DNA from 3 places in the Modestobacter lapidis genome. Region 3 is predicted to be linked to each of the others. Evidence: riboswitches for the same ligand, from Rfam matches in the RefSeq annotation. Region 3 holds a riboswitch; each other region holds the start of a gene.
What was found. Region 3 has a riboswitch for cyclic di-AMP ahead of ACYVG5_RS08075 (C40 family peptidase). Riboswitches for the same ligand answer to the same signal wherever they lie in the genome.

Region 1 (7,777 bases), on a different contig from region 3:
ACGGTGTTCTGGTGCGGTGGATCATCCGTTTCTCCGGTGAGGATCCAGTTGCCCGTCGGGTAGTGGGCGGCGACGTGTTGCGCGAGCAGATCGACCAGTGACGGGGCCAGGTAGGCCTGCCGCTCGCTGCCGTACTTGGGTCTGCGAACGTCGATCGAGCCGCCGGGTGCCCGCTGCACCTGCCGGGCGACGGTGAGGGTGCGGCGAAGGAACCACGTCGCCGACCCTGATCGCGGCTGCCTCGCCGAGCCGGAGGCCGGCGAACGCGCACAGCCCGACGAAGGCGCGGAAGGGGCCGTCGGCGGCCCGGAGGATGGCACCGGCGGCCGTCGCTCGGCGGCCATGGCCCGATTGAGCCAGGCGGTCATCTTCCGCCGGCCGTAGAGAGTCTCCGGCGCAGGATGGCGTAGTCAGGGTCGGTGCTGGTCTTCCAGGTCTTGACGGCTCGGAAAGGAGACGCCCTCCTCGCGCAGCAGCGTCCGCAGGCCCTCGGGGGAGATGTCGTCGACCATCCCCTCAGCGACCAGGAAGTCAGCCAGCATCGATAGACTCCAGGTGGAGAACGGCAGCCCATGGTCCCTCGGGCGGGCCAACGCAGCCTTCTGCTGCCGCGCGGACCGCGTTGCTGTACCGGTGACCCGCGTTCAGGCGCGTCAAGCTCATGCGACAGGCGACGCGCGGTCAGGGCATTCGTCCCGGTCACGAGCCGAGGACAACAGACGCGAAGCGGCGCCATGCCTTTCCTCAAGGTTCAAGTCCTGCTCGGACACTCGTACAGCTCGATATCTCGCCCCGGGGATCACAACCAGATCCAGCCGGGCAGGCACCGCCGGGTCGTCGATGTTGGTGACCACGGCGCGCATCAGCGCGGTCACCGCTCGCCCGGCAGATCCAGATCGGTAATCGTTCCCGCCGGATCCCCGGCGCCGCGAGCGGTATGGCATCCAACTTCGATACCGCCCCTCGGTCGAGGAACGTCGGGCTGGTGACCGCGCATGCCAATTCCGCTGGACGGTGAAGCCCACGGTAATCCGTACAACCTGTCGTGTGACCTACGTTACGGCGACAATGCACATATCGGCACGTAACTTTTTGGCTGCGCTCAATCATGAGGGCATGGCGTCGGTCCGCCCAACTCTGCCCACCGGCCGTCATCCGGAGAACTCAGGGCAGGGGTGGGGGACCCACGTTCACGGCGCGTCACGCGCCTCGGGGTGAAGCCGCGCACCGCGGCCGGGCACCGATCGCCCGAACCCGACAGCTCACCTCGCCGGCGGTGATCGGAGAATCACCATGTCCAAGCACCGCGCACCGCGCTATGTCCGCACCAAGCACGTCCTCGCCGGGGTCCCCGTCGCGGCCGGCGCCGCAGTCGTCGGACTCGGCGTCCTGACCTCCCCTGCGCAGGCCACCTCCGCCCACGACGGAGCCGACACCTCCCCGGCCACCGCGGTCGCCGCCGAGGCACCGTCCGGCCACGCCGTCCTGGGCGGCCACTACGCGGTCCGACCCGGCGACACGGTGGCGACGATCGCCGCCGTCCACGGCCAATCGTGGCAGGAGCTGTATCAGCGCAACGTCGGCGTCATCGGCGGCAACCCCGGTCTCATCACGCCGGGGCAGATCCTTACGACCTCCGGTGCCGCGCAGGCCGCGCCAGCCCCGGCACTCCCCGTCGCCGCGGTGACCACGGCCGTCGCGCGCATCTCCAACAGCGCCGGGAACGTTCGGCCGCACGTGCAGGCCGCCGCCGACGCGGTCGTCAGCAGCGTCCCCGGCCTCGGGACCATCGGCGGCACACGCGTCAGCGCGGCCGATCCGGGCGGTCACCCGTCCGGGCTGGCGCTGGACTACATGGTCGGCGTCAACGCCGCCCTCGGCGACGCGGTCGCTCAGCACCACATCGCCCACTGGGACGAGCTCGGCGTGGACTACATCATCTGGCAGCAGCGCATGCTCTCCTCGCCGACCGGCTCCTGGAAGCAGATGGAGAACCGTGGGACCGGCACGGCGAACCACATGGACCACGTCCACGTGAACCACCGGGCGGGCTGAGCCACAGGTGGCAGCCGCCAGCCAGACCAGGCGGTGAACACCTGACGGTTGGCCCTCGGCGGGCAGTGCGGGCTCGAGTCGGGACTCGTACGGGGAGCGACCCCCTACCCCTGTCGGGGTAGGGGGTCGCTCCCCGTCTCGGCTACCGGGCGAGGCATCGAGGCGATCGCCGCGCCTGCGGCGCGCGCTCGACGTGCACGGCGCCTGCTCCCCCGCGAACAACTCGACGGCGTGAGCCGACGCCGGAGCCGCCCTCGTCATGGGCATCCGCCAGTCCCCACGTGGCCGCGATGTTCCACGAGCTCGCCGGCCGTCGATGGCAGGCAACCGAGCGGGACCGGCAGCCACTGACCGTCTTGGGGATGCCCCTCAGGCACTTGTGCACCTATAACCGGCTGTCCGTGGCCGTGTCAAAGTCCCCGCTGGTGGCCATCGAGGAGTCCCCGCTGATGGCTGAGTTCAGCTCGCCGAGCTGGTCACCCATCACAAAGCGTTCGAGTCGCTGAGTTGACCGCGGAGCAGACGGCGTCGTCGATGACCTCGACGGCGAGTGCCTCAGTGCGATCACTTCACCACGACGACACCCGCCCGGACACGCGGGGCTCTGGGATGCGCGCGCTCTTGATCAAGCGTGGAACGACCCGGAGCCCCGCATGTCGCGGGTCGGCTTACCCTCGCGATTGGCAGACGTGGCGGCTGGGCCACTTGAAGGCGCCGGGGCTTGGCTCCTCATCGAGGTGCGAGAACACCGCGTTCACGACCACGGCCCAAGCCGGTCCGCACACGTCTACGACGTCGAAGTGATTGGCGCCCTCCAGCACCGTCAGCTCTACATCGTCTCCGGCGGCGCGCGCAGCCTCGGTGTAGCGGCGGTGAATGTCGTTTCGCCAGTCGGCGTCAAGCGTGCCGATGATCAGATGCTGTGGGACGCCGAGAGGCAGGAGGTGCCGAGGAGACGCGTCGTCGAATCGTTCGGCCGCTTGCTCGGCCGTCTCGACGCCAAGGAGCTGCAGGACATCGTCACGCCCGGCCTGCAATGCAAGGTCGAAGTCGAGCACACCCGCTAGGTCCACCACGCTGTGGATGGGAAGCGGATTCGACATGTAGAGCTCGCTATCCGCTGGCAGCTGGTCGCGTCCGGCCAGCCATAGTGCGAGCGTACCGCCCGAGGAATGGCCCATGGCCACGGTCCGGTCGAGGTCGAGCGGGAACTTCTTGTCGAGTTCGCGCAGGTAGTCCGTGCCGTTTGCGACATCGAGGAAGGTTCCCGGCCAGCCCCCGCCGGGGTTGTTGCGGCGGCTGTACTCCAAGCTCCACGTTGCGACCCCCGCTCTAGTCAGCGCTTCCACGAGCTGATCGGTGTAGGAAAGGCTCCAGCTCGATTCCCATTGGCCTCCGTGCATGAAAACCACGACCGGATAGCCGTCACGTCCCGGAGCGCGCTCGGGGAGCCGTAGGTCGCCGAACGTGAGCGGGCTGTCCCCGTAGAGGATTCGGTAATCCGCTGGCCTGTTCGGGAGCCATTCGATGGTGTCGAGCCCGGTCGGGTTGGAGTATGTCGCTCCGGCGTCGCCGCTCGAGTCGTCGTTGCGCGGACTGGCCGCTGCCGTCAGCGCGTTTGTGCCGGCTAGGAGCATCAGCGCAGTGAGGATAGTGAGCAGCCTTTTTGGAGTGGGTCCGCTTCTCATGGGTCCCTCCGTATGTCTTAGATCACGTCGACGCGGTGGTCCGAGACCGTACCGTCGGTGGGTGGCGCCGGCGAACCGGGAAAGGTTCCGTGGCTGGTTGGCTGGCAATACGCGGGCGAGGGGGACTGCCCCCGGCTGCCTTGCGCACCCTGGCAGTTGAGGCCGGTCGGCGGCGAGCAGGCATGCTGGGCGGACCGACTGCAGCCGAGGAGCCCCGCCACGTCCAGCATCACGCCCTCCCGAACCCGCTCGTTCCGCTGGACGCCTTCTCCCGGACGACTGCTGAGGTTCCTCGGTGGCCTGGCGTTGTGTGCGCTGGCCGTGTGGTTGTCCGTGCAGGTGGAGTTGGGGCTCTCCCCCTGGGACATGCTGCACTCGGGCCTGAGCCAGAGCCTCGGGCTCTCCTTCGGGGTCGTCGTCATGGTGGTGGGGCTCATCGTCCTGGGGCTGTCCTGGGTACTCGGCCAGCGTCCGGGCCTGGGCACCCTGTTCAACGTCGTCGCGGTGGGCTGGGTCCTGGACCGGCTGCTGGAGACCTCCTGGCTCGACGACCTCCCGGCGGCCGACACGTGGGTGCGGGTCCTGGTGCTCGTCGCTGCGGTGGTGCTGCTCGGCTTCGGGAGCGCGCTGTACATCGGCGCCCGGTTCGGAGCCGGGCCGCGGGACAGCCTGATGGTCGCCTGCCACCATCACGGCCTGTCGATCGGCACCGCGCGTGTCGCGATCGAGGTCACGGTGCTCGTGGCGGGGTGGCTGCTCGGTGGAGCACTCGGGCTCGGAACCGTCCTGCTGGCGCTCGCGACGGGGCCGGCCGTGCAACTGTCGTTCCGGCTGCTGGGCCAGGATCCGCCCGCGCGGCGCCGGACGCCGCCGACCGGGCCGGTCGGCGTTCCACCGCGTCCCGAGGGTGCCCGGCCGAAGCCCTGGCGCAGAACGGTTCAGCCGCAGTCGGTCGCGATGGCCCGCACGGGCGAGATGGCCCGGGATGAGTAGCGGCCCGCGTCCCAGGTGAGACACGGGCCGAGCTGCCCGGTGCTAGCACTGCGTTGCCGTCGGCGGGCAGCAGCCTGGCTTACCCGGACCGCTGCTGTCGGCGAGCGATGACGACGAGGGCAACCAGGACGGCGACCAAGGGCGCCCACGACGGCAGCCCGAACGGCCCCAGCAGGAGCGCGGCCACGAAGAGCACGAGCTGGAAGCCGAGCCAGAAGGCCAACAGGATCGTCAGCCAGAACAGCACGGGTCGCTCCGCCTGCATGCGGCGCAGGTAGTGCATCGCTCCTCCTCGGTCGTGCGATCGGTGATGCAACTCGACGCGGCCCCCGCACGTCGGCAGGTCCAGTGTTACTCCGGTCGCCGGGGCACGGCTCGTGCCTCACGTACATCGGCATCGTGAGCTCGCACCTGAAGGTCGCCGTCCGCCAGGCCCCGCGGCATCCCCGGACGCGGAGTGCCGGGTAGAGCACCGCCCTGACGTCATGACCGCCAGAGCGGCACCCAGCCGGGCACCCACTCCGGCGCGCCCGCGATCCGCAGGCCGATCACGACGACGCCGTAGACGAACACCGCGGTCCCGACCGCGACCAGCAGGCGGGTCGATGGTGCCTGGGTCCCCAACCACCCGGTCCACCGCTGGACGTGCCGCCTGGCGAACCCGAGCAGCCGTTCGGCCCAGGCGAACTCCGAGGCCAGCACGACCAGGCCGGCGATGACCGTCAGCCAGCCGGGCCCGGGCAGCGGGACCAGGACCAGGCCGGCGGCGACGACCAGGCCACCGACCACACCGACGCAGGCCCGGTACGCCTGCTCGACGAGCGGGCGGCCCGCCAGCCGCCGCCGCCATCCGATCGGGACCACCCGCCCGCGCGGGCCGGCGTCGAGGGTGGCCCGGTGCTGCGCCATCAGGCGGCGTCCCGGCGGAGGAGCGACCACGCCCCCGCCGCGAGCGCGCCCCCGGACCAGACGGCCAGCACGGCCGCCGCGGACGCCGTCGTCATGTCCGGCTCGCCCAGGAGCAGGAACGTCGCGGCCGAGCCGGGCAGGAGAAGGCTGAGAGCGCTCATCCACCCCACGCCGAACGCCGGCAGCAGGAACGGCAGCACCAGCTGGACGAGGAAGACGGCGGCCAGCGCCCCGGCCGTGCTCCGCAGCAGCAGGCCGGCCCCGACCGCGAGCAGGCCGCCCGCGAGCAGCACGATCGCGATCGAGCCGAGGCTGCCGGCGAGGGCCGGGAACGACAGCTCCATGCGCGGCTGGGCCGCCCAGGCGGCGAGGTCCGCGGCGAGGGCGAGCAGCACCCCAGCGGCCGTCGCGACGGCGACCGGCATCCCGACCCGGGCGGCCAGCAGCACGCCGCGGCGCGGCGTCCACTGCAGCGTCGTCCCGATCGCCCCGGTGGCGTACTCGGGCGTCACCGCGAGCAGCACCAGGACCAGGAGGGCGAACTGCCCGGGGAGGACGGCGATCTCCCCGGCCAGCTGCGCCGGTGGCGCGCCGCCCGGGTCCCCGCCGACGTCGATCCCGAAGGTGAGGCCGAGGCCCACGACCGTGACCGCGGCGGCCAGCAGGCACCACCACGTCGTCCGCACCGTCCACATCCGGGTCCACTCGGCCGCGGCGGCACGGGCGAGGAGGCCGGCCATGCCCGGCTCGCCGGTCCGGGTGACGCTCACGGCAGCACCTGCCCGGTGAGGGCGGCGTCCGCGGTGCCGTACTCGACGCTGGCCCCGGTCAGCGCGAGGTAGGCCTGCTCCAGGGAGCTGCTCTCCTCGGCGAGCCGGTGCACGGCGACGCCGGCCGCCAGCGCCACGTCGCCCACCGTCCCCGCCGGAACCCCCTCGACCAGCAGCTCGCGGTCGTCCAGCCGGCGGGCCTGGAGGCCGTGCCGGGCGAGCGCCCGTTCCAGCCGGTCGACGGCCGGTGTCCGCACCCGCACCTGCCTGGCGCCCTCGCCGTGCAGCACCTGCTCGATCGACGCGTCGGCGATCAGCCGGCCCCGGCCGATGATGACCAGGTGGTCGGCCGTCTGCTGCATCTCGCTCATCAGGTGGCTGGACAGCAGCACGGTCCGGCCCTCGTCGGCCAGCTCCCGCACGAGCCGGCGGATCCAACGGACGCCGTCCAGGTCCAGGCCGTTCATCGGCTCGTCGAACAGCAGGACGGCGGGATCGCCGAGGAGGGCGGCGGCGATGCCCAGCCGCTGCCGCATGCCCAGGGAGTACCCCCGGATCCGCCGGCGGGCCGCCGGACCGAGACCCACCTCGGCGATGACCTCGTCGACGCGGCCGGGCGCGATGCCGTTGCTCCGGGCAGCGACCCGCAGGTGGTCCCGCCCGGTGCGGCCCGGCTGGACGGCGCTCGCGTCGAGGAGGGCCCCGACCTCGCGGAGCGGTTCGCCCAGCTCGGCGAGCCGGCGGCCGCCGATGAGCGCACGCCCCCGCGTCGGGCGGTCGAGCCCCAGGATCATGCGCATGGTCGTCGACTTGCCGGCGCCGTTGGGCCCCAGGAAGCCGGTCACCTTGCCGGGCTCGACGTCGAAGGTCACGTCGTCGACGGCGAGCACGCTGCCGTACTGCTTCGTGAGCCCCTGGACCTGGACCATGGGCGCGGACGGCGCCGCGGTGCGCCCGCGGCAGGAGGAGTGGCCATGATCAGCAGCGTGGCGGTCCCGTGGGGCGGCGCGCCTCACCCCGGGGCGCCGATCCGGGTCCCCCGTGCGGGGGAGCCGCCCGGCGCTCCCGTGGGGGAGTCGCTGGGCCGGCCGGTCGGCCACGATCGGAACGTGGACCCGTTCCAGCAGTTCCGGGCACCCGGTGGTCGCGGCAGGCTGCGGGCCGTGCTCGCCGCCGCGCGTCCCGGCTGGCCCGGGCGCGCCCTCTACCTCCTGCTGAGCCTGCCCCTCGCACTCACGTACGCGGCGCTGTTCGCCGCGCTCGTCGGGTCGGTCGTCCTCGTGGTGCAGGGCGTCGGGCTGCTGCTGCTCCTGCTGCTGCTCGCCGTGACCCGGGGGCTGGCCGGGGTCGAGCGGCGGCTGA
Region 2 (7,777 bases), on a different contig from region 3:
CGGAGCTGAACTACCGCCGGTTCTTCGCGATCAACACCCTCGCCGGGCTGCGCGCCGAGGACCCCGCCGTCTTCGCCGCCACCCACGAGCTGGTCGGCCAGCTGGTGGAGTCCGGGGCCGTCGACGCGCTGCGGATCGACCACCCCGACGGCCTCGCCGACCCGAGGGCGTACCTGGACGCGTTGGCCCGGCTGTCCGGGCACCGGTGGACGGTCGTGGAGAAGATCCTCGAGCCCGGCGAGCAGCTGCCCGCCGGTTGGGCGACGGCCGGGACGACGGGCTACGACGCCCTCGCCGAGGTCGACCGGGTACTGGTCGACCCGGCCGGCGAGCCGGCGCTGACCGCGCTGGACACCGAGCTGGCCGGCACGCGGGTGGACTACGCGCAGCTGGTGCGGATGTGCAAGCGCGAGGTCACCGACGGCATGCTCGGCTCCGAGGTGGCCCGGCTGACCCGGATCGTCGGCGAGCTGCCCGGGGTGCCGGCCGAGCTGGTCACCGAGGGCCTCGCCGAGCTGCTGGCCGGCTTCCCGGTGTACCGCAGCTACCTGCCCGACGGCCGCGAGCACCTCGACGAGATGGTGCGCGCGGTCCGGGAGCGCCGTCCCGAGCTCACCGCCGCGGTCGATGCCCTGCACCCACTGCTGGGTACCGCCGGCTCCGAGCTGGCCACCCGGTTCGAGCAGACGTCGGGCCCGGTGATGGCCAAGGGCGTCGAGGACAGCGCCTACTACCGGTGGGCGCGGTTCGTCGCGCTCAACGAGGTGGGTGGCGACCCGGCCCGGTTCGGGACGACGGTGGCCGACTTCCACGCCGCCCAGCGGCTGCGCGCCGAGCGGCTGCCGGAGTCGATGACCACGCTGTCCACCCACGACACCAAACGCAGCGAGGACGTCCGGGCCCGGCTGGCGGTGCTGGCCGAGCTGCCCACCGAGTGGGCCGGGCTGGTTCGCGGCTGGCTCGATCGGCACCCGCTGGCCGACCGCTCGCTCGCCCACCTGGTGTGGCAGAACCTGGTCGGGGCGTGGCCGCTGTCCCGGGAGCGCGCGCACGCCTACGTGGAGAAGGCCGCCCGCGAGGCCGGCACCTCGACGACCTGGACGAACCCGGTGCAGGAGTTCGAGGACCAGCTGCACGCGCTGGTCGACGCCGCCTTCGACGACCCGACGACCGCCACGGAGGTCGACCGGTTCGTGGCGCGGATCGCACCGTTCGGCTGGTCGAACTCGCTGGCGCAGAAGCTCCTGCAACTGACCATCGCCGGCGTTCCGGACGTCTACCAGGGCACCGAGCTGTGGGACTTCTCGCTGGTCGACCCGGACAACCGGCGTCCGGTCGACTACGACCTGCGGCGCTCGTCGCTGGCCCGGCTCGACGAGGGCTGGATACCGCCCGTGGACGACACCGGTGCCGCCAAGCTGCTGGTCGTCTCGCGGGCGCTGCGGCACCGCCGCGACGTCCCCGAGGCCTTCGGCGGCTACACGCCGGTCGAGGCCACCGGAACGGCGGCGGACTCCGTCGTCGCCTTCGACCGCGGCGGCGCCGTCACCGTCGCGACCCGGCTGCCGGTGCGCCTGGCGGGCACCGGCTGGGGCGATACCGCGCTGCACCTGCCCACCGGCTCGTGGCGGGACCTGCTCACCGGCAGCCGGGTGGTCTCCGACGCGTCCGGCGCCGCGGTCTCCGAGCTACTCACCCGCCTGCCGGTCGCACTGCTCGCCCGCGACTAAAGAAGGACCCCCTGCCCCCCACCACTCGCACGCTCGCGGTGGGTCCCTGCAGGAGGCCGATCACTAACGCAGGGTTACAGGCCGGGGACGCTGCGGCGTCTCCGGCCCGGCCTGTCGGAGCCCGAGCTGGGCGGATGTCGGACCGAGCGATCCGGACCGAAGCGGAACCGGGCGGTTTCGTTCACAGTGGGAGAGCGCCTGGGCCACACCGGACGGGCGCGAGGCACCGGACCGCCGAGCCCCGTCCGCCGGCAGCCTGACACCGACCCACCCAGGACGGGGACGGGGAACCCACTTCCGACGCGCAGCGCGTGTCTCGGGGTGAAGCCGTGCCGCGCCCTTCCGGGGGTGCGAGCGGCCGGGCACCGATTCGCCCGAACCCGACAGCTAACCCCGCAGGCGGTGATCGGAGGATCACCCATGTCCCACCTCTCCATGAGCCGCGCCCGCCGCAGCGCACTCCGCGCCGGAACGGTCGCGGTCGGCGCCGCCGCCCTCGGGATCGGCGTCCTCGCCGGGCCCGCCTCGGCGTCGCACTACGACTGGTCCGGCGTCGCCCAGTGCGAGTCCAGCGGCAACTGGCAGATCAACACCGGCAACGGCTACTACGGCGGGCTGCAGTTCAGCTCGCCCACGTGGCTGGGCCACGGCGGCGGCGAGTTCGCTCCGCGCGCCGACCTGGCCACGCCGGCGCAGCAGGTCGAGGTCGCCGAGCGGGTGCTGCTGACCCAGGGCGTCGGCGCCTGGCCGACGTGCGGCAAGCAACTGCGCGACGGCACGACCCCGGCGGCCGCTGCCCCCGCCCCGGCACCGGCACCGGCGCCTGCTGCGGCGCCCGCGCCCGCGCCCGCGGCCTCGGGCGACACCTACACGGTGCGTCCCGGTGACACGCTGGCGGAGATCGCCGCCGCGCACGGCACCAGCTGGCAGGAGCTGCACGGCCGCAACTCCGCCACGGTGCCGAACCCGCACGTGATCCGGGTGGGCCAGCAGCTGGCGCTGTGACACCCGGGCGGCCGGAGGACGTCGTCCTCCGGCCGCCTCCGGGGCGCGATCGTGGGGCACCCCACGGTTGGCGCCGCCCGTGGCGGGCATGATCGGCCAGGCTCCGTCGGAGCCGCACCGCCGCGATCCGAGCAGGAGTTCCCATGGCAGCACCGTCCGCCTCGCCCGCCGAGTTCTCCGTCTGGGCCCCGCTGCCGGAACGGGTGCGCGTCACCGTCGACGGCACGATCTCCGACATGCAGCGCGACGACGCCGGCTGGTGGCGGGCCACCGTGGATGCGGCCCCGGAGGCCGACTACGGCTTCCTGCTCGACGACGACGAGACACCGCGCCCCGACCCGCGCTCGCGCCGCCAGCCCGAGGGCGTGCACGGGCTGTCCCGCCGCTTCGACCCCTCGGCGTACCCGTGGGGTGACTCCAGCTGGACCGGCCGTCCGCTGGCCGGGAGCGCCGTCTACGAGCTGCACGTCGGCACGTTCACCCCCGAGGGCACCTTCGATGCCGCGATCGGCAGGCTCGGCCACCTGGTCGAGCTGGGCGTGGGCTTCGTCGAGCTGCTGCCGGTCAACGCGTTCAACGGCACGCACAACTGGGGCTACGACGGCGTCGCCTGGTACGCCGTCCAGGAGACCTACGGCGGGCCCGAGGCCTACCAGCGCTTCGTCGACGCCTGCCACGGCTGCGGTCTGGGCGTGATCCAGGACGTCGTCTACAACCACCTCGGGCCGTCGGGGAACTACCTGCCGGAGTTCTTCCCGATCTTCGCGGAGGGCGGCGCGAACAGCTGGGGCAAGTCGATCAACCTGTCGGGCCCGGAGTCCGACGAGGTGCGCCGCTACATCCTGGACAACGTGCTGATGTGGCTGCGCGACATGCACGTCGACGGGCTCCGGCTGGACGCGGTGCACGCGCTGGTCGACGAGCGCGCCACCCACCTGCTCGAGGAGATGGCCACCGAGGTCGACCGGCTGTCGGTCGCCGAGGGCCGGCCGTTGACGCTCATCGCCGAGAGCGACCTCAACGATCCGCGGATGGTCACCCCCCGGGTGGCGGGCGGCACCGGCCTGGACGCGCAGTGGAGCGACGACTTCCACCACGCGCTGCACGCCACGCTGACCGGTGAGGAACAGGGCTACTACGCCGACTTCGCCGCGGCCGGCATCGGCGCGGTCGCCAGGACGCTGACCGGCGCCTTCTTCCACGCCGGCGACTGGTCGAGCTTCCGCCGCCGGCACCACGGCCGCCCGGTCGACACCGCGAGCCTGCCCGGCTGGAAGTTCGTCGGCTACCTGCAGGACCACGACCAGATCGGCAACCGCGCCGTCGGCGACCGGATCTCCGCCTCGCTCTCCCCCGGCCTGCTCGCGGCCGGCGCCACCCTGGTGCTGACCAGCCCCTTCACCCCGATGCTGTTCATGGGCGAGGAGTGGGGCGCGAGCACGCCGTGGCAGTTCTTCACCAGCCACCCCGAGCCCGAGCTGGGCCGGGCCACCGCCGAGGGCCGGATCGGCGAGTTCGCCGCGCACGGCTGGGACGCCGCCGTCGTCCCGGATCCGCAGGACCCGGAGACGTTCACCCGCTCCAAGCTGGACTGGTCCGAGCTGGGCCGGGCGCCGCACGCGGAGCTCTTCGAGGTGCACAAGGCGCTGCTCGCGCTGCGCGCGGCGCACCCCGACCTCGTCGACCCCGACCTGTCGGCCGTGCAGGTGCACTGGGACGACGCGGACCGCTGGCTGGTCGTGTACCGCGGCTCGCTGCGGGTGGTCGCGAACCTGTCCGACCAGCCGCGCGAGATCGACCTCGACGTCCCGGCGACCGGGGTGCTGTTCGCCACCGCGGAGCTGCCGGTGCTGGACGACGACACCGTGACGCTGCCGGCGGAGAGCGCCGCCGTGCTGACCACCCGCTGACGGTGCAGCGGCTGCTGCCCTCGCCCGGGCCGGTCGACGAGCGCGGGCTGGCCGAGGCGTACCGGCTGCCGGGCGGCCGGCACGTGCGGGTCAACTTCGTCGCGGCCCTGGATGGCGCCATCAGCGTGGCCGGGCGCAGCGGCGGGCTGGGGTCCGACGGCGACCGGCGGGTGTTCCGGGTCCTCCGGGCGCTGGCCGACGCCGTCCTCGTCGGGCACGGCACGGCCGCCGCCGAGGGCTACCGGCCGGTGCTGGCCGATTCCCCCGTCGGCCGGTTGCGGACCGCGCTGGGCAGCCGGCCGACCGCGCCGGTCGTGGTTGTGTCCCGGCGGGCGTCCCTGGCCCCGGACGCGCAGCTGGTCACCGACGCGGTCTCCCCCACCGTGCTGGTCACCTGCGCCGCCGCGGACGCCGGCCGGCGGGCCGCGCTGGCCGCCGCCGGCGTGCAGGTGCTCGTCTGCGGGGACGACGACGTCGACCTGCCCTCGGCGGTCGACGCCCTCGCCGATCGCGGCCTGGCCCAGCTGGTCTGCGAGGGCGGACCGGCGCTGTTCGCCGCCGCGCTGGCCGCCGGCGTCGTCGACGAGCTCGACCTGTCCGTGGCCCCGTTGCTGGTGGGCGGCGGACCAGGCCTCCTGGCGGGCCCGCCCCTGCCCGGGCCGGCAGCTGCGGAGCTGGTCCAGGTGCTCGAGGAGGGCGGCTACCTGTTCACCCGGTACGCGCTGGCCGGCCCGGCACCGCCCGGTGCTGCTTGACTGCCCCCATGGACCTGCCCGTGCTCCCGCCGGTCAAGCCGATGCTCGCCAAGCCCGCGGCGAAGCTGCCCACCGGCGACGACCTGTTCTACGAGCCGAAGTGGGACGGTTTCCGTTGCATCGTGTTCCGCGACGGCGACGAGGTGGAGCTGGGCAGCCGCAATGAGCGCCCGCTGACCCGCTACTTCCCGGACGTGGTCGCGGCGGCGAAGGCCCAGCTGCCCGAGCGCTGCGTGGTCGACGGCGAGATCGTCGTCCCGCGCGGGAACCGGCTGGACTTCGAGTCGCTGCTGCAGCGCATCCACCCCGCGGCCTCGCGGGTGGACAGGCTGGCCGCGGAGACGCCGGCGTCCTTCGTCGCCTTCGACCTGCTGGCCCTCGGGAACGAGTCGCTGCTGGACACCCCGTTCGGCGAGCGGCAGGCCCGGCTGCGGGCGGCGCTGTCCGGCACGCAGGCGCCGGTGCACGTCACCTCCGTGACCCAGGACGCCGAGCTGGCCCAGCGGTGGTTCGCCGAGTTCGAGGGCGCCGGCCTGGACGGCGTCATCGCCAAGCGCGCCGACCTGCGCTACGCCCCCGACCAGCGGCTGATGACCAAGGTGAAGCACGTGCGCACCGCCGACTGCGTGGTCGCCGGATTCCGCTGGCACAAGAGCGGCCCGGTGGTCGGGTCGCTGCTGCTGGGCCTCTACGACGGTGCCGGGACGCTGCAGCACATCGGGGTCGCGGCCTCGTTCACGATGAAGCGCCGCGCCGAGCTGGTGGCGGAGCTCGCCCCGTTCCGGGCCGACGCGCTCGGTGACCACCCGTGGCAGGACTGGGCGAACGCCCAGGTGGAGAACGAAACCGAGCACCGGATGCCCGGGGCGACGAGTCGCTGGAACGCCGGGAAGGACCTGTCCTGGGTGCCGCTGCGCCCCGAGCTCGTGGTGGAGATCAAGTACGACCAGCTGGAGGGCAGCCGGCTCCGGCACACCGGGCACTTCCTGCGCTGGCGCCCCGACCGCGAGGCCCGCTCCTGCACCTACGACCAGCTCGAGGTCCCGGTGCGCTACGACCTCGCCGAGGTCCTGGGCGGCTGATCGGTGTGCCCGGCCCGGCCGACCTTTACCCTGGGTGATCGTGACCGTCACCCGCCGCCTGCTGGCCGCCGCCGGACTCGTCCCGGCCACCGTGCTGGCCCTGGTGGGCTGCACGTCGTCCGACGACGACACCCAGCCGACCGCGAGCTCGTCCAGTGCCGCGCCCGCGACGGCCGAGGCCGACGAGATCGACTGGACCGACTGCGACGCCGAGATCTCGACGATCGTCGCCGGCCGGCCGGGCTCCGAGCGGGATCTCATGTTCTCCTGCGGCACGACGTCCGTGCCGGTCGACCACGCCGACCCCGGCGGCCCGACCCTGCAGCTGTTCCTGGTCAAGGCGGTGCTCGCCGGGCAGACCGACCGGATCGGCTCGCTGCTGGTGAACCCCGGTGGTCCGGGCGTCTCGGCCACCGACGCGGCGGTCCAGTCGGCGCTCACCCTGCCGATCGAGGTCCTCAACCGCTTCGACATCGTCGGGCTCGACCCCCGCGGCGTCGGGTTGTCCACGCCGGTCGAGTGCATCAGCGACGAGCAGAAGGACGCGATCACCGCGGCCGAGCCACGGCCGACCACGGCCGAGCAGCTCGACGCGGCGTTCACGATGGCCGAGGAGGTCGCTGCCGGGTGCGCCGAGCAGTACGACACCACGCTGGGTGCCTTCAACACCGTGGCCGCCGCCCGGGACATGGACCTGGTGCGCCAGGCGCTCGGGGACGAGCAACTGACCTACCTCGGCTACTCCTACGGCAGCACGCTGGGCTCCACCTACGCCGAGCTGTTCCCCGAGAACGTGCGGGCCCTGGTCCTCGACGGCGCGGTCGACCCCGACACCGACGCCCAGGGCGACGCGGAGGCGCGGGCCCGCGGCTTCGAGGACGCCTTCAACGCCTTCGCGGCCAACTGCACCGGCCTGGTCGGCGGCTGCCCCGTCGGCCCCGACCCGCGGCAGTTCCTGAACGACGTGCTGGCCCAGGCCGCCGCCGCGCCCATCCCCAGCAGCCGGCCCGGCGAGACCCGGCAGGCGACCCCCGGGCTGGTGCTCACCGGGGTGCGCTCGGCGCTGTATCAGCCGAGCGCCTGGCCGCAGCTGGCGCAGTCGCTGGCCAGTGCCCGCAACGGCGACTCCGCCGGCATCCTCACCCTCGCCGACACCCACACCGGCCGGAACGCCGACGGCACCTACAGCAACGTCATCGACGCGAACCGCACGATCACCTGCGCCGACACCGCAGCCGAGTTCACCGGCGAGGAGGTCCGCGCCCTCGTCGCGGACTGGAGCGCGCGCTACCCGC
Region 3 (7,777 bases):
GACGTTCGCCACCCGACGGCGTTGCTTGGAGCGTCGCCGGTCGAGGGCGGCGGCGGCCGGCGAGCCGGCGACCGGGCGCCGGCGCAGCAGCCTGCGACGGCCGCTCTCGAGGGGAGCAGCGGATTCGGGGTTCGTGGTGGACACCGGTTCCCTAGCGGATCAGGTAGATCGTGGCGAAGAGCCCGACCCACACGACGTCGACGAAGTGCCAGTAGTAGGAGACCACGATCGCCGAGGTCGCCTGTGCTGGCGTGAACCGGCCCATGGTGGACCGGATGAGCACGAACACGAAGGCCACCAGGCCGCCGATGACGTGCAGCGCGTGGAAGCCGGTCGTGAGGTAGAACACCGAGCCGTAGGCCGACGAGGCGATCGTCGTCCCGTGCTCGGTGACCAGGACCCGGTACTCGTTGAACTGGGCCACGGTGAAGATCAGGCCCATCGCGAACGTGATCGTGAACCAGCGCCGCAGCCCGTACACGTTGCCCGTCTCGGCGGCGAAGACGCCGATCTGGCAGGTGACCGATGACGCGACCAGGATCAGCGTGAAGAAGGTCGCGTACGGCAGGTTCAGCTCGGTTGGCTCCGGCGGCCAGCCATCGGTGGCCCGGGCGCGCGCGGTGAAGTACATGGCGAAGAGTCCGGCGAAGAACATCAGCTCGCTGGCGAGCCAGACGATCGTGCCGACGCTGACCATGTTCGGTCGGGTCAGGGAGTGCACCCGCGAGGTGTCGAAGGTGCTGCTCGCCACGGGGGCCGTTGTCACCTGGTCATCATGGCATCGGGACGGCCCTGCCACGACGTGGGGTGGGTGGGCGTGGCGCGGCCCGGTGTGGGCGGCGCGGCGCGGCGACGTGGGCGTCGCGTCGTGCCACTAGGCTCGCCCGGGTGAGCGACGCCGCCGTACCGGCCACCGTGCTGGTCTTCAGCCATCGGGCCGAGGTCCGCGCCGCCGTCCGCACCGCCCTGGGGCGCTCGCCGGCGGCCGACGTCGGTCCGTTGACCTACGTCGAGTGCGCCACCGGCGACGAGGTCGTGGCTGCGGTCGACGCCGGCGGCATCGACCTGTGCGTCCTGGACGGCGAGGCGCAGCCGACCGGTGGGATGGGGATCAGCCGGCAGCTCACGGACGAGATCGCCGATCGTCCCGCCCTGGTGCTGCTCATCGCGCGCCAGGCCGATCGCTGGCTCGCCCACTGGTCGCTCGCCGACGCCTCGCTCGGTTACCCGATCGATCCGCTGACCGCAGCCGACGTGGTGGCCGGGCTGTTGCGCGACCGCGCCTCCCGCCGCCCCGCCCGGCGCTGACCGGTGGCCACCGCCACCCCGACGTGGTCCGGGCTGATCTCCCGCCTGATCCGTCGCGAGGACCTCAGCGCCGACGACACCCGGTGGGCGATGCGCCAGGTGATGACCGGGGAGGCGTCCCCGGCCCAGGTGGCGGGCTTCCTCGTGGCGTTGCGGGCGAAGGGCGAGTCACCGGAGGAGGTGGCCGGGCTGGCGGCCACCATGGTCGACCTCGCCACGCCGGTGAGCCTGCCGGTCGACTGCGTGGACATCGTCGGCACCGGTGGTGACGGCGCCCAGACGGTCAACATCTCCACGATGGCCGCAATCGTCACGGCCGCTGCCGGCGTGCCCATCGCCAAGCACGGCAACCGGGCGGCGTCGTCGGCGTCCGGCACCGCGGACGTCCTGGAGGCCCTCGGCGTCGTGATCGACCTGCCGGCCCCGGCCGTCGCCCGGTGCGTCCGGGAGGCGGGCATCGGTTTCTTCTTCGCCCCGGTCTTCCACCCCGGGTTCCGGCACGCCGCGGTTCCGCGCCGGGAGCTCGGGATCGGCACGGTCTTCAACTTCCTGGGGCCGCTGACCAACCCGGCCCGCCCGGTCGCCGGAGCCATCGGGTGCGCCGACAGCCGGATGGCACCGGTCATGGCGGCGGTGCTCGCCGCGCGCGGCACGCGGGCGCTGGTCTTCCGGGGCGACGACGGACTGGACGAGCTGACCACCGCCACGACCTCGTCGGTGTGGATCGTGCGTGCCGGCGAGGTCGTCGCAGATCACCTGGACCCCACCGCGCTGGGCATCCCGGTGTCCGCACCGGGTGCGCTGCGCGGGGGCGGTCCGCAGGTCAACGCCGAGGTGGTCCGCCGGCTGCTCGCCGGCGAGCGGGGCCCGGTGCGCGATGCCGTGCTGCTCAACGCCGCCGGGGCGCTGATGGCGTTCGACGAGCACGGTGCCCGGCTGCACGACGGGCTGGCCGCCGGGCTGGAACGAGCGGCCGCGGCCGTCGACGACGGTCGGGCCGCCGCGAAGCTCGAGCAGTGGGTGCGGGTCAGCCAGGCGGCGCGCGACCGGTGAAGGACCCACTGCCCCCCAACGCTCGCAAGCTCGCGTCGGACCCCTGCAGGGGGCCGAAAGGCCGCTAGGCGCCGGACTCGAAGCCGATCGAGAAGGCCGCCTCCAGGTCGTGCCGGGAGTACGCGCGGAAGGCGACGTGGGTGGCCGTGTCGAGTACGCCGGGGACCTTGTTGATGCGCCCGGCGACGACGGCGGCGATGTCGTCGAACTCGTGCACCCGCACGAGCGCGACCAGGTCGACGTCGCCGGCGACGGAATAGACCTCGCTGACCCCGGGGAGGTCGGCCACGGCCTCGGCGACCTCACCGATCGAGTCGGTGGCGGCGTCGATCATCACGATGGCGGTGATCACGCGGGCGATGCTAGTCGGGTCGGCGGCCGGCCGCGCCGGTCCGCCGCGCGCTCCGGCCGGCCCGGCGCCACCCGCTCGGGCTGGCTGCGGGTGCTCAGCGCCCGGTTGTCGGCGAACGGGTCGCGGCCGGCCCGGCCGGCCTCCACCCGGGCGAGGAAGTCGCTGTACCCGCCGGTGCCAGGGGTGCGGCTGGCCAGCGTGCCGGTGAGCTCGACGAGCCGCGTACCCGGCTTCTCCATCCAGCGCAGCACCAGCTCGGTCTCGTCCACCGACGCCGCGAGCTCGCCGTCCGGGCCGCTGGTCGTCTCAGCCGTCGTCCTGAGGTCGGCGAGGTGGGCCCGGACCGAACGGCCGCGCTCGGCGACCCCGGCAGCCACCAGCCGGCCCCGTCGCACCACGGACAGCTGCCAGCCGCCCGCACCGTCGGGCCGGGCGAGCACCAGTTCGGGCACGGCGGCCAGCGATTCCAGCCGCTGTCGTCGCCGGATCGCGCGCACCAGTACCGCGGTGCGGTCGCGCAGGACCGCAGCGTCCTCGTAGCGCCCCTCGGTGGCCAGTCTCTCGACCCGCCCGAGCAGGGGTGCGACCACGGCGCGAGGGTCGCGTTCGACCAGGGCGCGGAACACCGCGGCCACGGCGGCGTACTCCTCTCGGCTCTGCGCGCCGGTGCAGGGTGCTCCGCAGCGGCCCATGTCGGCCAGCGCGCAGGCGCTGCCGGAGGCGCTGAGCGTCAACCGGGTCGTGCACTGGCGCAGCGGCAGCGACTCGTGCACCGCGGCCATCGCGGCATCCGCGGCCCGGCGGTCGGGGAACGGGCCGAGGAACACCCCGGCGCCGGGCCGGACGCGGCGCACCACCGACAGGCGGGGGAAGGGCTCGTCGGTGAGGCGCACCCACAGGGCGCGCTCGGGGAAGCGGGAACGCCGGTTGTAGCGCGGCTTGTGCTCGGCGATCAGCCGCAGCTCGCGCACCGCCGCCTCCAGGTCGTGTGCGCACGGCAGGGCATCGACCCGCTCGGCGAGCCGGACCATCTCGGTCATCCGGCTGCGCTGCTCGCCGGCGGTGAAGTAGCTCCGCACCCGGCTGCGGAGGTCGGTGGAGGTGCCCACGTAGAGAGGCTCGTCCCGAGCGCCGCGGAAGACGTAGACGCCCGGTCCGCGCGGGACGGAGGCCGCCAGGTGCCGTTTGCGCCGACGCTGCGGGTCGACCTGGCTGGTGAGACCGCTGAGCTCCTCCAGCGAGGTCACTCCGAGCGGGCCGAGGCGCTCGAACAGGCCGTGGAGGACGTCGACGGTGGCGCGGGCGTCGTCCAGTGCGCGGTGGCAGGGCTGGGTGGTGGTGGAGAAGAAGGGGGCGAGGGTGCCGAGCTTGCAGTTGGGCACCTCGTCCCGGGTGAGCAGCCGGCGGGCCAGGACGGCGGTGTCGACCGCGGCGAACGCCGGCCAGGCGACCCCCGAGGCCTCGCACGCCGCCCTGAGGAAGCCGAGGTCGAACGGCGCGTTGTGGGCCACCAGCACCGCGCCGCGGGCGAACTCGAGGAAGGCCGGCAGCACCGAGTCGATCCGGGGGGCGGCCGCGACCATCATCGAGGTGATGCCGGTCAGCACGCTGATGTAGGGCGGGATCTCCTGGCCGGGGTCGACGAGGGTCTGGAACTCGCCGAGCACCTCACCGGCCCGGACCTTGACCGCACCGATCTCGGTGATCGCGCTGTCCTTGGGGGAGCCGCCGGTGGTCTCCAGGTCGACCACCACGAACGTGATGTCGGCCAGCGGGGTGCCCAGGTCGTCGATCGTGGCCTGCTCGAACCGCACCAGCGCGCCGGGGGAGGCGGTGCCGGGCGGCAGCGCGGGGAACCCCGCGGAAGGCATCGGCGCGGACGGCGGGAGGGGAGGGGGTGGCACGGGTCGGACGCTAGGTCGGACCTCCGACAGTCCCGGGGAGGCCACGCCGCCCCGGGTCGGGCCCGACCGCCGCCGACCCGGGGGCCCTGCCGGGATCCTCCGCGGCCACGGGGGACGGAACTGTCGGTGGCCCCTCCTACGGTCCGCAGGCGTTGGACCACAGGAGAGAGGAGAGCCGGCGTGCTCATCGATTGCGACACCTGCACCGTCCGCGGGGACGGCTGCGCCGATTGCGTCGTCACGGTCCTGCTCGGCGCCCCACCGGGCTGGCAGGAGACCGGACCGACGGTCGTGCCCCTCACCCGGCGCGTCCGCTCAGCCACCGGCGAGGTGCAGCCGGCAACCGTCCGTGCCGACGCGCCGGACGCGCCCGGGCAGGAGGTTGCGTTCTGTGATGTGCCGCACCTTGACAGTGACGGGGTGGCCGCCCGGCCGGTAGTCGAGCTCGACGATGTCGAGCGGAGGGCCGTCCGGGCCTTGGCAGACTTCGGACTGGTTCCGCCGTTGCGTCATCAGGATGCGTCGCTGCCGGCTCCCCCGCGTCAGGCGGACGGCGACCGCCACGTGAGTTGACGAATTCCAGCACTGTGATTCGTCAGCTGCTGTCGCGCTCTGGGCGTCCGACAGGGCTTTGTCTCGGTCTGATCACGGCCCTACTGTTTCCCTCGTTCGGGAGAGTGGTCGTCACCGCACAGAGGGTGACCTCGTTCCGAACACCGCCGAATCAGCCGGCCACTTCCCTGGCCGGGTGAACCGGGGACCCACCGCAGCACTGGGGTGAGTTCTCACGCGGCCGGGCAACCGGACCGCACGCGCCGGCGACGGCGCGCAGAGATAGGGCGATCTTCTTCCTCGCCCGAACCCGTCAGCTAACTCGGTAGGCGGTCGATGTGGAGGAAATGGAGCCGCGCCGACCGTGGCGAGCCCTCACCTGTCCGTCCGTCCTGCCCGCACCGGGTCCGCGACCCGGCCCGAAACCCCGTCGGCCCCGGCGACGGCTGTCCGCCGACCCCGGCTGGTCGGCCGGCTCGGTACCGCCGTCCTGCTGGCCGCGGCCGCCGGCCTCGCCGTGACCGTGCTGCCCGGTGCCGCGAGCGCCGCACCGGCGCCCCAGGCCGCCTCGCCGCAGGAGGCCACGGAGCTGGTCGCCCAGGCCGATCACGAGCTCGAGGCGGTCACCGAAGAGGTGAACGACGCGCGTGTGCAGTTGACGGAGCAGCAGGCTGCCGCCGCCACCGCCGGTGAAGCCGTCGCCGCGGCCCAGGCCCAGTTGGCCGCGCTGGACGGGCAGATGCGCCAGGTGGCGCGCAGCGCCTTCACCGGGGAGAACCTCTCCCACTTCAACGCCCTGATGACCAGCGGCTCGGCCGACGAGTTCCTCGCCCAGGTGAACATGCTCGACGCCATCGCCGGCCACACCAACGACGTCCTCGCCCAGGTGGCCGCCGCGTCCGCGGCAGCGCAGGAGGCCAAGGCGACCGCGGACGCGGCCGCCGCCACCGCCCAGCAGACCCTCGACGCGGTCACCGCCCGGCAGGCCGTCCTCACGGGGCAGATCTCCGATTACCAGGCCCAGTACGCGGCGCTGACCGCCGCCCAGCAGGAGCAGGTCAACCGGACCCACGCCGGCCCCGCGCTCCCCGCGCCCGGCGCCGGCGCGTCGCGGAACGTCGCCCCGTCGGCCGGCGCGGTGCTGGCGCCCAGCGCGGCCGCGCAGGTGGCCGTCGACACGGCGCTGGCCCAGCTCGGCGATCCCTACGTCTGGGCTGCCGGCGGCCCCGACGCGTTCGACTGCTCGGGTCTGACCCAGTACGCCTACGCCGCCGCCGGGGTGCGCCTGCCGCACTCCAGCAAGGCGCAGTCCACGATGGGCACCGCGGTGTCCCGCGGCGACCTGCAGCCCGGTGACCTGGTCTTCTTCCGCAGCCCGGTGAGCCATGTGGGCATGTACATCGGTGGTGGCCGGATGGTGCACGCCGCCACCTTCGGTGTCCCGGTGCAGATCACCAGCGTGGACATGGCCGGCTACGCCGGTGCCCGCCGCTACGCCGGCTGACCGCACGGGCCCAGGGACCTGCCAGCCGGTCGGCCTAAGCTCCTGCGCGTGAGTGCCCGACGCCTCGCCCTGCTCGTGGCGCTGGTCCTGGGGGTCGCCGTCCTCGCCGTGATCGTCGTGGTCACGCCGGGCGAGCTGATCCCCACCCCGCCGGGCGGCCGCACCCCGGTCGACCCGTCGGCCACCTTCTCCCCGGCCGAGATGGAGCGCGCGAACTCCTTCGCCGCCGCACGGCGACCGGCATCCCTGGCCGCGCTGCTGCTCAGCCTGCTGGTCTCGGCCGTGTTCGGTCTCACCCGGGCCGGCGCAGCCGTCATCCGGGCGGTGGCGCGGCCGCTCGGCGGCGGCTGGGCCTGGCAGGCGCTGCTGGGCACGGTGGCCCTGGTGGTGATCGGCCGGCTGGCCACGCTGCCGCTGTCGGCCTACGGCGAGGTGGTCCGGCACCGCTACGGCCTGTCCACCCGCAGCTGGGGCCTGTGGGTGCGGGACGTCGCCACGTCCACGGCCATCTCCGCCGGTGTCACCGCGCTGGTCGTGCTGGCCGTCGTCGCCCTGGCCCGGTGGGCTCCGCGGACCTGGTGGGCCTGGGCGGCGGCCGGCACCGCCGGCCTCGTGGTGGCCGGGTCGTTCCTCTACCCGCTGGTGATCGAGCCGGCGTTCAACCGCTTCGAGCCGATGCCGCCCAGTGCGCTGCGCAGTGAGCTGTTCGCCCTCGCCGAGCGCAGCGGCACCCCGGTGGACGACGTCCTGGTGGCCGACGCCAGCCGGCGCACCACCGCGCTGAACGCCTACGTCTCCGGCTTCGGCTCCTCGCGGCGCATCGTCGTCTACGACACGCTGCTGGACCGGCTGCCCGACGCGCAGATCGAGTCGATCGTCGCCCACGAGCTCGGTCACGTCGCCAACCGCGACGTGCTCACCGGCACGCTCATCGGCGCGCTCGGGTCGGCGGCCGCGGTCGCGCTGCTGGGCTGGCTGCTCGGCTGGACGCCGCTGCTCCGCCGGGCCGGCGCCGACGGGCCCGGCGACCCCCGGATCATCGGACTGCTGCTGTTCCTGGTCGCCGCGGGGACGTTGCTGTCCACCCCGGTGCAGGACGGCGTC

Region 1: another riboswitch for cyclic di-AMP. It lies ahead of ACYVG5_RS20870 (LysM peptidoglycan-binding domain-containing protein); the one in region 3 lies ahead of ACYVG5_RS08075 (C40 family peptidase).
Region 2: another riboswitch for cyclic di-AMP. It lies ahead of ACYVG5_RS03205 (LysM peptidoglycan-binding domain-containing protein); the one in region 3 lies ahead of ACYVG5_RS08075 (C40 family peptidase).

What each region holds. Positions count from the first base shown of each region.
Region 1 is NZ_BAAGVS010000035.1:16,962-24,738, reverse strand. It holds gene ACYVG5_RS20875 (hypothetical protein) at 411-542, opposite strand; cyclic di-AMP (ydaO/yuaA leader) riboswitch at 1,147-1,291, shown strand; gene ACYVG5_RS20870 (LysM peptidoglycan-binding domain-containing protein) at 1,294-2,055, shown strand; gene ACYVG5_RS20865 (alpha/beta hydrolase) at 2,724-3,743, opposite strand; gene ACYVG5_RS20860 (YczE/YyaS/YitT family protein) at 4,077-4,736, shown strand; gene ACYVG5_RS20855 (hypothetical protein) at 4,816-5,019, opposite strand; gene ACYVG5_RS20850 (TIGR02611 family protein) at 5,220-5,645, opposite strand; gene ACYVG5_RS20845 (hypothetical protein) at 5,645-6,415, opposite strand; gene ACYVG5_RS20840 (ABC transporter ATP-binding protein) at 6,412-7,344, opposite strand; gene ACYVG5_RS20835 (sensor histidine kinase) at 7,390-7,777, shown strand, end outside.
Region 2 is NZ_BAAGVS010000002.1:103,440-111,216, reverse strand. It holds gene treY (malto-oligosyltrehalose synthase) at 1-1,730, shown strand, start outside; cyclic di-AMP (ydaO/yuaA leader) riboswitch at 1,984-2,147, shown strand; gene ACYVG5_RS03205 (LysM peptidoglycan-binding domain-containing protein) at 2,151-2,735, shown strand; gene treZ (malto-oligosyltrehalose trehalohydrolase) at 2,879-4,645, shown strand; gene ACYVG5_RS03195 (dihydrofolate reductase family protein) at 4,648-5,400, shown strand; gene ACYVG5_RS03190 (ATP-dependent DNA ligase) at 5,409-6,482, shown strand; gene ACYVG5_RS03185 (alpha/beta hydrolase) at 6,523-7,777, shown strand, end outside.
Region 3 is NZ_BAAGVS010000004.1:224,695-232,471, forward strand. It holds gene qcrC (cytochrome bc1 complex diheme cytochrome c subunit) at 1-144, opposite strand, end outside; gene ctaE (aa3-type cytochrome oxidase subunit III) at 152-766, opposite strand; gene ACYVG5_RS08050 (ANTAR domain-containing protein) at 889-1,308, shown strand; gene trpD (anthranilate phosphoribosyltransferase) at 1,312-2,361, shown strand; gene ACYVG5_RS08060 (Lrp/AsnC family transcriptional regulator) at 2,426-2,713, opposite strand; gene ACYVG5_RS08065 (DEDD exonuclease domain-containing protein) at 2,710-4,617, opposite strand; gene ACYVG5_RS08070 (hypothetical protein) at 4,798-5,190, shown strand; cyclic di-AMP (ydaO/yuaA leader) riboswitch at 5,325-5,518, shown strand; gene ACYVG5_RS08075 (C40 family peptidase) at 5,534-6,673, shown strand; gene ACYVG5_RS08080 (M48 family metallopeptidase) at 6,722-7,777, shown strand, end outside.